DNA from 4 places in the Glaciecola siphonariae genome. Region 4 is predicted to be linked to each of the others. Evidence: predicted binding sites of a transcription regulator. Region 4 holds the regulator's gene; each other region holds the start of a gene.

Region 1 (3,929 bases), on a different contig from region 4:
CAAACCTTCAGAGAGCGCCGCAAAGCGCTCTCTAATAGCGAGCAAGCAAGCGCAGCACAAGGCTTAATTGAACAAGTAAACAAGCATGCCTTGCTCAAAGGGGCTAGTCGCGTTGCGCTTTATATGACTAACGACGGCGAACTTGATACAAAACCGCTTATTGAGCATTTGTGGAAAAGCAATATAGAAGTGTATTTGCCGGTACTACACCCCTTTAGCGATGGGCACTTACTGTTTTTGCGCTACAAAAAAAACACGCATATGCGCGCCAATCATTTTGGTATTTTAGAACCGCGGCTAGACTGCCGTGACGTATGTCCGCTTAGACAACTCGACCTACTGTTCACACCGCTTGTTGCCTTTGATGAGCAGGGCAACCGTTTGGGCATGGGCGGAGGTTTTTTTGATCGTACACTGGCTAATTTAGTGTTCGACCCTAGCAGCACAGTGCGCGTGGTTGGCCTGGCCCACGATATTCAAAAAGCCTTAAGTTTGCCTACCCAAGCGTGGGACATTCCACTACCTTACATATTAACGCCTTCACAACTCTATCGCGGTAAATCCGCCCTTAAAAGTGAGTAAGCTCCAATGACGACCCAAGATGATAAAAAACGCGCTGCGGCACAAGCAGCCATGCAGTTTGTAAAAGCCGACACCATAGTGGGCGTAGGCACAGGCTCAACCGTGAACTACTTTATTGACGCACTTGCTGAAAAACAAGACCTAATAAAAGGCGCGGTATCGAGCTCTGAGGCATCCACGCAGCGACTGAAAAATCACGGTATCGAAGTGTTTGACTTAAATGAAGTCGGCAGCTTTGATATTTATGTAGATGGTGCAGACGAAATCACAGAACACAAACACATGATCAAAGGCGGAGGCGCTGCGCTGACTCGGGAAAAGATAGTCGCTGCGGTAGCTAAAACTTTTATTTGCATCATAGACGACACCAAACAAGTTCCCATACTGGGCAAATTCCCCTTACCGATTGAAGTCATTCCCTTAGCGCGCTCGTACGTGGCAAGAGAAATCGTTAAACTCGGCGGCGACCCTATGTACCGACAGGGCGTGGTAACTGATAACGGCAATGTAATTATTGATGTATTTAATTTAGATATTTTGAATCCGCCTGAGCTTGAGACCACCATCAATCAGATTGTGGGCGTGGTGTGTAACGGCATTTTTGCACACCGTGGTGCAGACATTGTGATTACCGGCACCGACAACGGCGCACAGATATCGCAGTGAGCATTTACTGCGAGCATTTAATATGAGCATTTATTATAGGTAGGTTAACAATTTGTGCTTTGCCCGCAGAGCAAAATTTGCTATCGTCCTACTACCCAGTTAGACGTCTAGATGTCTTTTAGAAGAGCAGCCATATGAGTAAAAAGTCGTTAGCCAAGGATAAAATTAAAATATTGTTATTAGAAGGTTTGCACAACAGTGCCTTAGAAACCTTTGAGAGTGCTGGCTACACTAACATTGAGTCGTTAAAAACGTCCCTCCCAGAGGCGGAACTCATTGAAAAAATAAAAGACGCACACTTTGTGGGCATTCGCTCGCGAACACAGTTAAGCGACACCGTGGTAGAGCACGCAAAAAAACTCGTTGCAGTGGGTTGTTTTTGCATAGGCACCAATCAGGTCGATTTAGATGCGCATTTAAAACGCGGCATTCCGGTATTTAACGCGCCCTTTTCGAATACCCGTTCGGTCGCTGAACTCGTTCTGGGCCAGATTATTCTTTTGCTTCGCGGCATTCCTAGTAAAAATGCCAAAGCTCATCGCGGAGAATGGGAAAAAAGCGCAGTAGATTCCTACGAGGCACGCGGCAAAACCCTTGGCATTATCGGCTATGGCCATATTGGCACCCAACTTAGTATTTTGGCTGAGCATTTAGGCATGCGCGTTCAGTTTTACGATATTGAAGATAAGTTAGTACTGGGTAACTCTATGCAGGTTAAGTCGCTTAAAAAGCTGCTGAACACCTCTGACGTTGTTAGCCTACATGTGCCAGAAACTACCCACACGCAAAACATGATTGGCAAAAAAGAGCTCGATGAAATGAAGCCCGGCGCAATTTTAATTAACGCGGCTCGGGGCACCATTATTGATATTGACGCTCTTTGCAGTGCGCTAGATAACGGCAGACTCAATGGCGCGGCGATTGATGTATTTCCGATAGAGCCAAAGTCTAACAGCGAGGAATTTGAATCTCCCTTGCGCAAGTACGACAACGTTATTTTAACGCCACATGTAGGCGGTAGCACACAAGAGGCTCAACAAAATATTGGGATTGAGGTAGCCGGTAAGCTTATTAAGTATTCAGACAACGGCTCCACGCTTTCAGCGGTTAATTTCCCTGAGGTGTCTTTACCTGCGCATGTGGACCGCTCGCGGTTGTTGCACATTCACAAAAACCGACCCGGCGTGCTGACGCAAATTAACCAAGCTTTTGCCAACAAAGGCATCAACATCGCTGCGCAATATTTACAAACCAATGAAGAGATTGGCTACGTAGTGGTAGATGTAGATGCAGAAAATGCCGAAGAAGCCTTTGAGCACCTTACGCAAATTGAAGGTACTATCAAAACGCGGATGCTGCACTGGTAACAAGCAACTAATAGCAACACGCAATATCAATATAAAAAACGGCGCTACCAAAAGGATGCGCCGTTTTTGTATCTATGTGTCTAAGCCGTTTTATCTTGCTTACTTTGCTTAATTTGCATGCGCGACGAATGCATTTACCTGATTAGCAAATTGCGGTCTCAGTAACATTTAGAAAAAGTTATAAACCAAAGTCGCTGCGGTTTCAGTGTCTAACTTTTCACGTCCCTCAGCCACATCTGTATTATGGTCAAACTTAACAGACACTTTTAAAGAAAGGTCGCCAGCAATTTGAGCTGTTAGTGCAGTTTCAGCACGAGACTTGACGTTATCAGAGCCATATTCTGTAGAAAAGGTCTGTGTAAATTTTGCGGTATCAGAAATATTCCAAACGTAATTAGCAGCGCCCCTAATTATCGCACCATTGACGCTCTCACCTTCTTGTGTTTCTGCAAAAGAATAACCTGGACCAACACTGTAATCAAAGGACGAACTTTTGTCTTCCCATACCAACTGGTTCCAACCAGCCGCTATTGTGCCTTGGTATGCAAAGGCACCTAGTCTATTGTCTTCATAAGATGCAAAACCAAAGAGACGGTGATCCGGATTGGTAAGCTTATAATTTGCCTGTGCTGATGCAAAAAACTTTTGCTCAGTCACCCTACTAAATTCCTCACCATCAGCGTTTACATCGCTGTCTTCTTTGTAAAGACCTTCCAACAAATAAACATTGCTCCATTGCTCTAACTCTTGACTGGCATTTATTCCCAAAGCAATCGACGTCGTTTCAGTATTACCGGTCGTCAGTATAAAACCGAACTCACCGTCCATAGTAAAAGATTTTTTTTCCTCTTCTTGGGCAACGACTGCACAAGAGGCAAAGCCAAGCAAAGCGGCAACAGAAAGAGATTTAATATTCATAGCGCATCCAATTATTTTTAGTGTGATTTAAGAAACTATAACCGAGCAGGCAGAACGCCTATATAGCTTGATGAGCATGGTAAACAAAATGCGCACACAAACCAATTAAAAAAACTGATAGACCATAGAAATACTGGTCTGCGTGGTAAAGTTGTCTACATTTCGCGACACATTTTCGTCCAAAGACATTTCAAAACTGAACTTCATCGCTAAACGCTCAAATATTTTAGCGCTAATTGACGTAAGCGATTTCGCCTTTGAGTTTACTTCGCCCATTTCAGCGGTAATCGATTGACGAAATCGGGCGTTATTTTCAAACCGATAGGCATAGTTTGCTGTTGCCCTAACAATCATCTCTTGCAGTACAAATCCGGTATCCTCTTGTTCAGAACGGGT
Region 2 (3,929 bases), on a different contig from region 4:
ACGTACTTATACCAGCTGTCTTTTGACAAGGCCTCAACTGCAACACGTTTGCTTATGTTAGCAGGTAATACCGATTCTTTATAGCTCGCAGACTGTCTATCAAACACATCCGTACACGGCATAGACACAACGCGCACAGCTTTGCCTTGAGCGCTCAATTGCTGAGCTGCCTCAACGGCTAGATGCACCTCAGACCCGGTTGCAATCAAAATGATCTCAGGGGTGTTTTCACTATCGACCAGTACATAGCCACCGCGCTCTGCATCGGTCAACTGCTGAGGATTACGCGCTTGCTGCGGTAAGCCTTGTCGAGTAAATATAAGCGTAGTAGGACCATCGGTACGCTCAATTGCGGCTTTCCATGCAATTGCCGATTCAACTTGATCGCATGGACGCCAGTTATCTAAGTTAGGGGTACTACGAAGCGCCACAAGTTGCTCTACCGGTTGATGGGTAGGACCATCTTCGCCCAAGCCAATCGAGTCATGGGTGTACACAAAAATCGCCGGCTGCTTCATGATCGCAGCCATACGCACTGCGTTTCGAGCGTATTCCATAAACATCAAGAAGGTTGCGCCATAGGCTTTGAAACCGCCATACAGCGTGATGCCGTTCATCATCGCAGACATACCAAATTCACGCACGCCGTAATAAATGTAGTTGCCGCTGGCATCATCAGCGCTCACGCCCTTACAACCTTTCCAAATAGTGAGGTTCGAACCGGCTAAGTCAGCAGAGCCGCCTAACAGTTCTGGTAACATAGGACCGTATGCATTTAATGTATTTTGCGACGCTTTGCGGGTCGCAATATCTTGTGGGTTGTCTTGCAGAGCATTGATATACTTTGTTACGTCTTTATGCCAATTGCTTGGCAACACATTGGTTTTACGACGAATAAACTCTTGTGCTAGCTCCGGATGAGCCTGTTGATATTTCGAGAATTTTTCGTTCCATGCTGATTCTAATTCGCTGCCCTTGTCTGCTGCGTTCCAAGCTGAATAGATGTCGGCGGGAATATCAAAAGGAGCATGAGACCAACCAAGTGCCTCACGCGTGAGCGCAATTTCGTCATCACCTAAGGGCGCGCCGTGGCTTTCTTCTTTACCTTGCTTGTTTGGTGACCCAAAACCGATGGTGGTTTTGCAGCAAATCAGCGTAGGTTTGTCGGTTTGGCCTTGAGCCTTTTCGACCGCGGCAGCGATTTGTGCAGGGTCGTGACCATCTACGCCAGAAATAACGTGCCAACCATAAGCCTCAAAACGCTTTGGTGTATCGTCGCTAAACCAACCTTCTACTTCTCCATCAATCGAGATGCCGTTGTCATCCCAAAATGCAATTAACTTCCCTAAACCCAGCGTGCCGGCCAACGAGCAAGTCTCATGAGAAATGCCTTCCATCATGCAGCCATCGCCTAAAAATGCGTAGGTAAAGTGATTAACAATATCAAAGTCGTCGCGGTTAAACTGAGCTGCTAGTACTTTTTCGGCGAGTGCCATACCCACGGCATTAGAAATGCCTTGACCTAATGGACCGGTAGTCGTTTCTACACCCGGCGCATACCCATATTCAGGGTGGCCCGGCGTTTTCGAGTGAAGTTGACGAAACTGTTTTAATTCTTCAATGGGCAATTCGTAGCCTGTGAGGTGGAGCAATGAATAAAGTAACATTGAGCCATGACCGTTAGATAATACAAAACGGTCGCGGTTAGCCCAGTTTGGATTTTTAGGATTGTGCGCTAAAAAATCGCACCATAATACTTGAGCGATGTCAGCCATTCCCATCGGTGCGCCAGGATGTCCTGATTTTGCTTGTTGTACTGCATCCATACTGAGGGCTCGAATAGCATTAGCGAGTTCGCGACGTGATGACATGTAATCTCCTTTAAATATACCAAATTGGGCGTTATGCCTCATTTAAGACTACGCATTGTGGCGCAGGGTGTAGAGCACTTCAATCATTAATTAACACTTTTGATTTGTTTTTTTTACTCAATGTTTAGGCTTTTATCTGCACAATGAATCCGCAATCGACCCATCGTCATCATAAGTTTTTATGATCCAAAGCGAACATCCGCTCAGTAAATATGGATAATTCAAATAGACTTTTAGACGTCTAGACGGAAATATACTATACTTACGCGCATACAAAGGTCATATCTGCCGATACTAAGTAATATCTGCGTAATATCTGCGGATACTAAGTAAAGGTACGGCGCGGTCGCATATCATAAGACTGGCGCAGTACAACACGGCTTAACCTTTCATACTTATTAATATTCAATATCATTTTGTTAAACAGGATACTAAATGACTTCACGCTTATTCACTTCAGAGTCAGTTTCAGAAGGTCACCCAGATAAAATTGCCGACCAAATTTCAGATGCAGTACTCGACGCTATTTTAAAAGAAGATCCAAAAGCACGCGTAGCGTGTGAGACATTTGTAAAAACCGGCATGGTCTTAGTGGGCGGTGAAATCAACACCAGCGCATGGGTAGACATTGAAGAGCTTACCCGCACAACCGTGAAAAATATCGGCTATACCCATTCGGATATGGGCTTTGACGGTGAGTCGTGTGCGGTACTAAACGCCATCGGAAAACAATCGTCTGACATCAATCAAGGGGTAGACCGTGCATCCCCCGAAGAGCAAGGTGCTGGAGACCAAGGTCTTATGTTTGGCTATGCTAGCAACGAAACCGACGTGCTGATGCCCGCTCCCATCACCTATTCGCATCGATTGGTACAGCAACAAGCTAAGCTGCGTAAAAATGGTCAATTGCCATGGTTACGCCCGGACGCAAAATCACAGGTCACATTTGTATATGAAAACAATAGGCCTGTAGCCATTGACGCTGTGGTGCTGTCTACTCAGCATTGCGATAGTGTAAACAATGCCACCATTCGCGAAGCGGTGATGGAAGAGATCATAAAGCCTGTATTACCGGCACAGTGGTTGACCGCAAACACTAAGTTTCATATTAATCCCACTGGAAGATTCGTAATAGGCGGCCCGATGGGCGATTGCGGCCTCACCGGAAGAAAGATAATTGTAGATACCTACGGCGGTATGGCTCGTCACGGCGGCGGCGCCTTTTCGGGCAAAGACCCATCCAAAGTTGACCGCAGTGCCGCATATGCGGGCCGCTATGTCGCCAAAAACATTGTAGCGGCAGGCTTAGCCGAGCGCTGTGAAATTCAAGTGTCTTACGCAATTGGCGTTGTAGAACCCACCTCTATTAATATCGACACCTTTGGTACCGGCAAAATTAGCGAGCAGGCCCTTATTGAATTGGTTAAGCGCCACTTCGACTTGCGTCCTTATGGGCTTATTCAAATGCTAGACTTGGAGCGCCCGATTTACCTGCCAACGGCTGCCTACGGTCACTTCGGCCGTGAAGAGTTTCCATGGGAACAAACCGATAAGGCCTCTGTATTGCGCGATGATGCAGCGCTATAATGCTGCGTTAAAATGTTGCATTATAATAATTATACAAAGCAGGTACTAATCGAGGTTTAACAATATGAGCAATACGCTAGTAAGTAAAAGAAGTGGAGCGCTTGTTGCGCTTGGTTTTGTCGTCAGTGTACTCAGCGCTTGTACCACCTCCCCTACCGGAAGAAGCCAAGTACTTCTGTATTCTGATGAGCAGTTAGCGCAGTCGGGTGTTCAGGCTTTTGCCGGCATGAAACAACAAACACCCATCTCAAATAAGCCCGTGACCAATGAGTTTGTTCAGTGTATTGCCGACAACATAATTCGCCAACTAGGTGACAACGCTGATGTTGACGCTTGGGAAGTGGTTGTATTTGAGTCTGAGCAGGTTAACGCGTTCGCCCTACCCGGTAAAAAAATTGGCGTATATACGGGCCTTTTAGAGGTGGCTAAGAATCAGCACCAAGTGGCAGCGGTGATTGGCCATGAAGTAGG
Region 3 (3,929 bases), on a different contig from region 4:
ATCGACTTTGCCGGCAATCAAGGCCTTAGTGGCCTGCTTATAGGTGAGCACAAGTTCATCAAAGCTTACGTTGCGTTTTCCGGGGTCGTTTACGTCAGGAGAGATAGAAGCAGTGCGGCTTGTTGGACCTAATACGCCAGCTACAAAACGGGGTTTGTCGGGTGTTTCTATGCTCACCTCATCGGCTGCTTCGCGTGCGAGTTTGGCTGCCGCTAGATTTATTTGCTCAACATGGTCTTGCATGTCGTAGTCGGCCATGGAGATGGCGGTTGCATTAAAAGTGTTAGTTTCAATAATGTCGGCGCCGGCGCGTAAGTAGGCCAAATGAATGTCTTTTATAAGCTTTGACTGCGTGATTGCAAGTAAGTCGTTGTTGCCCTTTACATCGCAATGCCAGTCTTTAAATTGCTCGCCCCTGTAGTCAGCCTCTTCAAGCTTATGTTCTTGAATCATAGTGCCCATGGCGCCATCTAGCAGCAATACGCGCTTGGCGGCAAGTTCACGAATTTTATTGGCGGTTGTGGTCACTGCATAATCCTGTCAATCGAGGGGGGTTAATCTTACTTGCGCTACGTTAACTTGCGCTGCTTTATCTGCGTTGTTTACCTGCGCTATTCTATATTGCACGCACACGCCTAATTTAATCGTTTTTTATGTCATTTAGATCAAATGGCGTTGTCTGATACACGTAGTAATTGAGCCAGTTTGTAAAAAACAAATTACCATGAGACTTCCATCTCATCATAACATCTTGTTGCGGGTCGTCGCCTTTGTAATAGTTATTAGGTATATCAGGAGACAAGCCCGCCTCTAGGTCACGTTGATACTCTTGGTCAAGCGTGTTTGGGTCGTATTCAGGATGGCCCGTGACGTATACCAAACGTTTGTCTTGCGTAGCCGCGATGTAAACACCTGCGTCATCAGACTGCGCCAACACCTCTAAGCCAGGCACTTTTTCATAATCGGCAGCGGGAATTTCGCCCACTCGCGAATGCGGCGCCCAAAAGTAAGGGTCAAAACCGCGCATCAATTCGTTTTTTTCATCTAAGACTTTATGTTCAAACACACCAGATAATTTTGCGCTGCGTAATACACGCTCCACCCCATAGTAATGATACATCGCGGCATGCGCTGCCCAGCATAAAAAGATGGTGGACTGCACATTACGTTTACTCCAGTCCATCAGCGTGGTCATTGTGTCCCAGTACTTTACATCTTCGTATTCAATGTTGCCCAAAGGCGCACCAGTAATTATGAGTCCGTCGTACTTTTTATCTTTTACTTCGTTAAAAGAGTGGTAAAAAGCATTCATATGCGAAGCTGGGGTGTTTTTAGGCGCGGTTTCATCGATACGAATCAAGTCTATATTTATTTGTAAGGGCGTATTGGAGAGCAACCTGAGTATTTGCAGTTCGGTTTCAATTTTGTTGGGCATCAAATTTAAAATACCCACATTTAACGGGCGGATGTTTTGCTTAAGCGCGCGCTCGTTATCCATCGCGAAAATGTTTTCGGCAGATAGCCCCTCAAGCGCGGGAAGTTCAGCAGGTATTTTTATTGGCATGGCCAGTGATAAACCGTGTGATTAAACATACGGCTATTTTGGCTCAATGGTATAGAATGTCAAGAATAAACGTCTAGACGTCTAAACGTTTATTCAGAAGCAGCATGGACAGCCGCCAAAGTTAATAAATTTATTTGCTTGCAAGTGCCGATTGCAGTATCTGAGCGTGCTCGGCTAAATCATGACCTAAATCAGTTAAATAGCCGCCGTCTGCTTGCTGCACTATGCCCTTTTCGTACAAACGTTGGGCTGCCCCGATTACTTCTGGTGCAGCATCTTTATGCACTTTAAGCCCCTGCATCAGGCTTTTATTGGGAAACTTTAAAATCAGGTTTAACTCTGCAAGCATATTTGAATCGAACGACATCGAATACCTCTTTTTGAATTGGGTTAGTCATGGCTAAGTGCTGTTTGCATCATTGGCTATAATTGAGATTGAGTCAAATCATTCGCGGCGTATTTAAATCAATTGCTTGCGCTGGGGCAACTCTGTTAGTTGTCTCACAAGCCTTCCACGTACGATGTTCATGCACTCACGCAGAAAACAAGCATCGAAATTGCCTTATTATGGGGATTTCCAAATTCAGAGATCGCGGCTCATAAAGTGGCTGTTAGGATCTAGTTTGTAGTCACTAAATGGACCACAGTCTGCGAAACCAAATTTTTTATAGAGGGTACGGGCCGGCAGAAAATATTTCTGAGTGCCGGTCTCTAGACTAATTTTTTGATACCCCTGTTGTTTTGCGAAGCTTAATAAAAAAATAAGTAATTCTGATGCAACCCCCTGCCCTCTAAAATGATGAGATGTTCGCATTGATTTAATCTCTGCGTTTTGAGAGTCAAGATTTTTGATGGCAACACAGCCAGCAATAGTGCCGTTTATCCATGCGCTAAAGAAAGTTATGTTAGACGAATTAAGCGCTTGAACGTTTAACGCGTGAACACTTTCAGGCGGGGACGTTGCGTACATATCTGCCAGGTGTTCTTCCAGTAACATGATGACTTCGCCGTCATCTAAATTGTCCCTTTTTATTTCCATCTCAAAATTTCCTTAAGATATTTATGGCCATTACTTAATTTGAAAATTCGCTGTTCAGTTTTATCCGCTTTACACTTTTGTTATTCATCAATTATCTCTGAAGCTAATAATTCAGTAATCGAAAACGATTTCCAGTTTGAGCACAGACTCAAACTTTTCCCATTAATATCGTTATATCCATAAGAGCCAATAATATGGGCTTTCTGGAACATATCTCTAGCAATCTTTAGATCAGCCTGATAGTAGTCCTGCAATGATGTGTCAACAAAAGTATTTAGCTCTACCGATAATTTATTTGGTAAATGCAGAGTAAGACTGTCCAAATACATCGGACTTTGCGCTTTGTCACTTATAGGAAAAAATATTCTTAGCTCCACCAAGGTTTGGTTCTCAGCCACTTCTATAACGAATGGTTTAAAGTCAACCGAAGCCTCACCGGAGCAAGCATATGACTCAAAGGCACTCAGAAAACACATAACTATAAATAATCTCAATGATCTTCCTTAGATTTGTAGAGCCTATGCAAGCCGTCAGCTCTAATGGTTAGAGTCAGCAAAAACTGAGAAACTAGCCAAATTGGTGTATGAACCTAGTTGACTACCACACGGACGCGGTTTGAGGCTAATTGGTATTTGTGCATAATAACCGCGCAGTTTAATTCGGTGTTAATAATCTCAGGAAATGACAATGAATGTAATAGATATAAAATCATTTGTTCCGAGCAAGGACTATGAGATATCAAGATCTTTCTATTCGGAAATCGGATTTAGCGGGGAACGGGTAAGCGATGACCTTACGCTTTTTGAAAACGGGGATTGCCTGCTCTTTCTCCAGCGCTTCTACAATGAAGAATTGGCCAAAAATTTCATGCTGCAAATTTGTGTAGCTGACATTCATGCAGCATTTGAGTTGTGTTCACATTCCAAATACAAAACTAAAATCACCCCCGTACAGCAAGAATCATGGGGTAAGGTGTTTTATCTGTGGGGGCCAGTTGGTGAGCTGTTGCACATAACGCAATTAGATACCTAATGGCAGGTTAGCTTCGCGAGCTGATATTTCAAGGATGCCCCATTTATCAATATGTATGCATATTTGTTACAAACAGAAACATTATAATTTTGACCTATTGCTTAAATCAGGTAATGCTTGTGGGTGTTCGCTATTGCATTTTTACGATTAAGGAAGGCATATGGAAGGCACCACATTTGTACTTATGATTTTGTTCTTGTTTGTATTACCCATTACGCTGTTTGGCATATTTACCGGGCACAAGCGAGAAATGTTGAAAATGAATGCCAAGTTAGGCAGCTCGGAAGTCACAAA
Region 4 (3,929 bases):
CGCAAACCTAGCATATGACAAATAGCAAAGCTCAGTTCGCTTCGATTAAGCGTGTAGAAGTGAAAGTGCTTTACGCCCTCTTTAGCCAGCACTTTTACCATATCCATGGCGATATTTGCGCCCAATAGGTTACGGGTGGCTTGGTCGTCTTTGTCGAGCCCTTCGTACATTTTATGCAGCCAACCGGGCACATGAACATTAGTAAAACCTGCAAAGCGCTGTAGGGTTTGGTAATTAGTCACCGGCAGTATGCCCGGAACAATGTCTAAATCGATGCCGGCAGCAGCGGCTCGGTCTCTAAAGCGTAAAAACACGCTAGTATCAAAAAAGAACTGGGTGATGGCCTCATTTGCGCCGGCTTCGGCCTTGCGCTTTAAGTTGAGCAAATCAAATTGGTCGTTACGCGCCTCTGGGTGCTTTTCAGGATAGGCAGCCACTGAAATATCAAAATCTGCCACCTCTTTTAACAGGCTCACCAAGTCGCTGGCGTACATATCGGTTTTTTCAGTACCTTCTGGTAAGTCGCCGCGTAGGGCAACGATGCGGCGTATGCCTGAATCCCAGTAGTCTTGCGCAATTTGTTTAAGTTCGTCTTTGCTGGCATCAACGCAGGTTAAATGAGGAGCGGTAGGAATGCCTGTTTCAGTATGGATTTTTTTAACCACAGCGTGCGTACGGTCTCGCTCGCCGCTATTTGCGCCATAGGTAACCGACATATAGCTTGGGTTTAATGGCGCTAAACGTTCAACCGACTTCCAAAGCGTGTTTTCCATTTCAGGCGTTTTGGGCGGAAAAAATTCGAACGACACGTCGATGTCTCTGAGTTCAGAAAGCGATTGATTGAGCGCGTCGATGCCCTGTGCGTAAGATACCATAATAAACCTTTATAGACGTTTAGACGTCTAAACTACGCAAATAGCGTCTAGACGTCAAGCAGTTTACACGTCTAGATTGACCTTTTTATTATTCCAGTTAGACTTTTCATATAATTAAAATAAACAACGGCACACATTATGGCGCAGTGGAACGGAAAATATATACACCCTTATGCAGAGCATGGCAAAAAATCAGAGCAGGTAAAAAAGGTGACCGTGTCGATTCCTATCAACGTGCTTAAAGTGCTGACCGACGAGCGCACGCGCCGTCAGGTGAATAATCTGCGCCATGCTACAAACTCTGAATTATTGTGCGAGGCGTTTTTACACGCCTTTACCGGACAACCTTTACCCGACGACACTGATTTGAGAAAAGACAATCCAAATCGTATACCGGCACAGGCGCGTCAAATCATGCAAGAAATGGGAACCGAGGCAGAAGAGTAGCCAACACGCCCATTTGCAACGAGTTGGCCCAAGCCCTAGCTTTTAATAGTGGCGATAAAATCGTCAGACTGTTTTATGGCATCGTTCATTTCTTTGATGAGCGCATCCACATCGGTCTTAATAGTGCTTAATTCGCCTTGCAATGAACTTATCGCGTTCGCGTTTAGGTTATGCTTTAAATACAGCACATTGTCTTGTAGCGAGGCAAGCACGGGCGCCATACTCGCTTCAACCTTGCGCATCGACCGAATCAAGGCCTCATAATTACGTCGGGTAGTCCTGAGTTTAGATGAGCTATCTCGGCGCAAGTTAGCATTAGTGATTTCACCCAGCTCTTCTTCCCATTCTCGAAACAAAGACTCGGCAACCGCTTCTACTTTATTGATTCTATCTGATACTTCTTCGGCGCTTTCTTTGCTGTCTTCGTATTCGTCTTTAAGCTCTTCATATACATCTTGTAGCTCACCACCATCAAAATTAATCAGCGCGCTAAATTCTTCAAGAGCGTCTGCAAATTCTTCCTGCGCTTCTTTTTGCGAGTCTTGTGCATCTTCAACGCGGTCAACCAAGATGTCGCGCTTTTCTACGCCAATTTTATCCCACATACTAAAGTACGCATCGTCTATAGCCGATTGGCAACCCGCCATCAGCACGATTGCGCCTGCTGCTAAAAATATTTTATGAACCATGTTGCATCCTTTACCTGTACGTTAATTCATGCGATTGTAAGCATCAGCGCTTTACCTGCCTTACAATACCTGTTGAGCCTTTGCCTGCTTGTGTAAGCCTAGGCTTGAGAATGAACGTAAGCATACTACATAACAATAAAAAGCATAAGTATACGAGGGGATGACGTGTCTATTCAGTCTTTTAAACTACCCGTTTCCTATGGCCACACCCTCCATGTGGAGGTAGCAGGAAATCCAGACGGCATCCCTGTGCTGTATCTTCACGGAGGTCCAGGGGCGGGTATAAATGGTAATTATCAGTGGCCTTTTGACCTTCAGCGTTACATGGTGGTTGCGTTTGACCAACGCGGTTGCGGTCACTCGCAGCCTTTTGGCTGTTTAGAGCACAACTCCACTGACGACCTAATAGAAGACATCGAAGTGCTGCGCAAGCATCTTAATATTGATAGCTGGTATGTGTTTGGTGGGTCTTGGGGCTCTACTTTGGCCTTATGCTATGCCATTGCCCATCCGCTGTCAGTACGCACGATGATACTGCGCGGCGTGTTTCTTGCCCGCCAGCAAGATTTTGACTGGTTTTTAGAGCCTGGTGGCGGCGCGGCGCAAGTATTTCCAGATGCCTATAGTCGATTTTACGGGCAAGTAAGCGGTCAACTCAATCGCTCTGCTGAAATCGCCGACGCGTTTTTTGAACAGTTCAGCAGCAGTGACGACAACATCGCACGAGCAGCCTTGAGTGCTTGGTTTAATTGGGAAGGGGCCATTTCAAAACTCATCCCCGATAAACAACCCTCAAGCGAAATTGCGTCTAATCAGCAGGTTAAGAGTTTAGCCTTGCTTGAGTGTCATTACTTAAAGCATCACTGTTTTATCAGCGAAAACTACATCCTCAACCACGCCCATATTATTAAACGCATCCCTACTTACATCGTGCACGGCCGTTATGACATGGTGTGCCAAGTATCGGCAGCTTACCACCTGCATAAAGCCCTATCGCATAGCGCACTGCATATTATTGACAATGCAGGTCATAGTGCGTCTGAACCGGCCATCAAGAGTACGCTGAAATCGATTATGGATGAGCTGGCGCTAAACTACAGGGCGCAGGCGTGATTGGTCTGATTCAGCGGGTCGCAGGCGCTAGCGTAACGGTAGGCAACAAAACCGTTGGGCAAATCGATAAAGGCATATTGCTGCTGCTCGGTATAGAAAAAGAAGATGGCAGCAACGAAGTTGAAAAATTAGCGCGTAAAGTCATGAACTACCGTATTTTTGCAGATGAGCAGGGTAAGATGAATTTGAGCCTGCTAGATGTAGGTGCCAAACTCCTAGTTGTATCGCAATTTACGCTTGTAGCGCAAACTGATAAAGGCAATCGACCTGGATTTTCGTTAGGGGCAAGCCCTGAACACGGTGAGCGCATTTACAATCAATTTGTGCAGCATGTGCGCGAGCAGTACGGCCACTGCGAAACGGGTATCTTTGGCGCCGATATGCAAGTTGCCTTAGTTAACGATGGTCCGGTGACTTTTCAATTCAAGGTATAGTGCTGGGCATAACTTTGGTTTATTGTATAAGAGCCAAGCATTTATATGGATGAGCGAAGACCTTGTTTACAATAGAAAAACCTACGAGCGATCAAGATATTAACGCTTATTTTGCCTTTCGCTGGCTATGGCTGCGCGAGCCTTGGGGCTACCCAAAAGGCTCTGAAAAAGACGAGTACGAGGGCGTGAGTGAACATCGCATGGTTAAAAACGCCAAAGGCGAGATTGTTGCTTGCGGTCGTGTACATCTTAATACCACCGAAGAGGCACAAATTCGCCATATTGCAGTGGCAAAAGAATATCGGCGAAAAGGGGTTGGCCAAATAATTTTGTCGGCGCTTGAGCAGGTGGCTCGAGACATAGGCGCAGAA

Evidence for each region. The regulator MetJ, encoded in region 4, represses methionine synthesis genes. The targets are predictions, from matches to a motif close to TAGACGTCTAGACGTCTA.
Region 1: a site for MetJ is predicted at 1,349-1,366, ahead of serA (phosphoglycerate dehydrogenase). Genes of this name have one in related genera too.
Region 2: a site for MetJ is predicted at 2,106-2,123, ahead of metK (methionine adenosyltransferase). Genes of this name have one in related genera too.
Region 3: a site for MetJ is predicted at 1,631-1,648, ahead of ACFO4O_RS06955 (homoserine O-succinyltransferase). Genes of this name have one in related genera too.

What each region holds. Positions count from the first base shown of each region.
Region 1 covers NZ_JBHSGU010000002.1:1,688,356-1,692,284, forward strand. The annotation lists gene ACFO4O_RS08800 (5-formyltetrahydrofolate cyclo-ligase) at 1-582, shown strand, start outside; gene rpiA (ribose-5-phosphate isomerase RpiA) at 589-1,248, shown strand; gene serA (phosphoglycerate dehydrogenase) at 1,383-2,615, shown strand; gene ACFO4O_RS08815 (DUF481 domain-containing protein) at 2,784-3,527, opposite strand; gene ACFO4O_RS08820 (DUF481 domain-containing protein) at 3,639-3,929, opposite strand, start outside.
Region 2 covers NZ_JBHSGU010000002.1:1,768,692-1,772,620, forward strand. The annotation lists gene tkt (transketolase) at 1-1,871, opposite strand, end outside; gene metK (methionine adenosyltransferase) at 2,307-3,458, shown strand; gene ACFO4O_RS09155 (M48 family metallopeptidase) at 3,523-3,929, shown strand, end outside.
Region 3 covers NZ_JBHSGU010000002.1:1,252,952-1,256,880, forward strand. The annotation lists gene ACFO4O_RS06950 (homocysteine S-methyltransferase family protein) at 1-528, opposite strand, end outside; gene ACFO4O_RS06955 (homoserine O-succinyltransferase) at 641-1,564, opposite strand; gene ACFO4O_RS06960 (TIGR02647 family protein) at 1,695-1,931, opposite strand; gene ACFO4O_RS06965 (GNAT family N-acetyltransferase) at 2,148-2,603, opposite strand; gene ACFO4O_RS06970 (hypothetical protein) at 2,684-3,097, opposite strand; gene ACFO4O_RS06975 (VOC family protein) at 3,291-3,635, shown strand; gene ACFO4O_RS06980 (hypothetical protein) at 3,796-3,929, shown strand, end outside.
Region 4 covers NZ_JBHSGU010000005.1:170,358-174,286, forward strand. The annotation lists gene metF (methylenetetrahydrofolate reductase) at 1-875, opposite strand, end outside; gene metJ (met regulon transcriptional regulator MetJ) at 1,014-1,322, shown strand; gene ACFO4O_RS11935 (DUF2959 domain-containing protein) at 1,358-2,011, opposite strand; gene pip (prolyl aminopeptidase) at 2,177-3,124, shown strand; gene dtd (D-aminoacyl-tRNA deacylase) at 3,121-3,558, shown strand; gene ACFO4O_RS11950 (bifunctional GNAT family N-acetyltransferase/hotdog fold thioesterase) at 3,621-3,929, shown strand, end outside.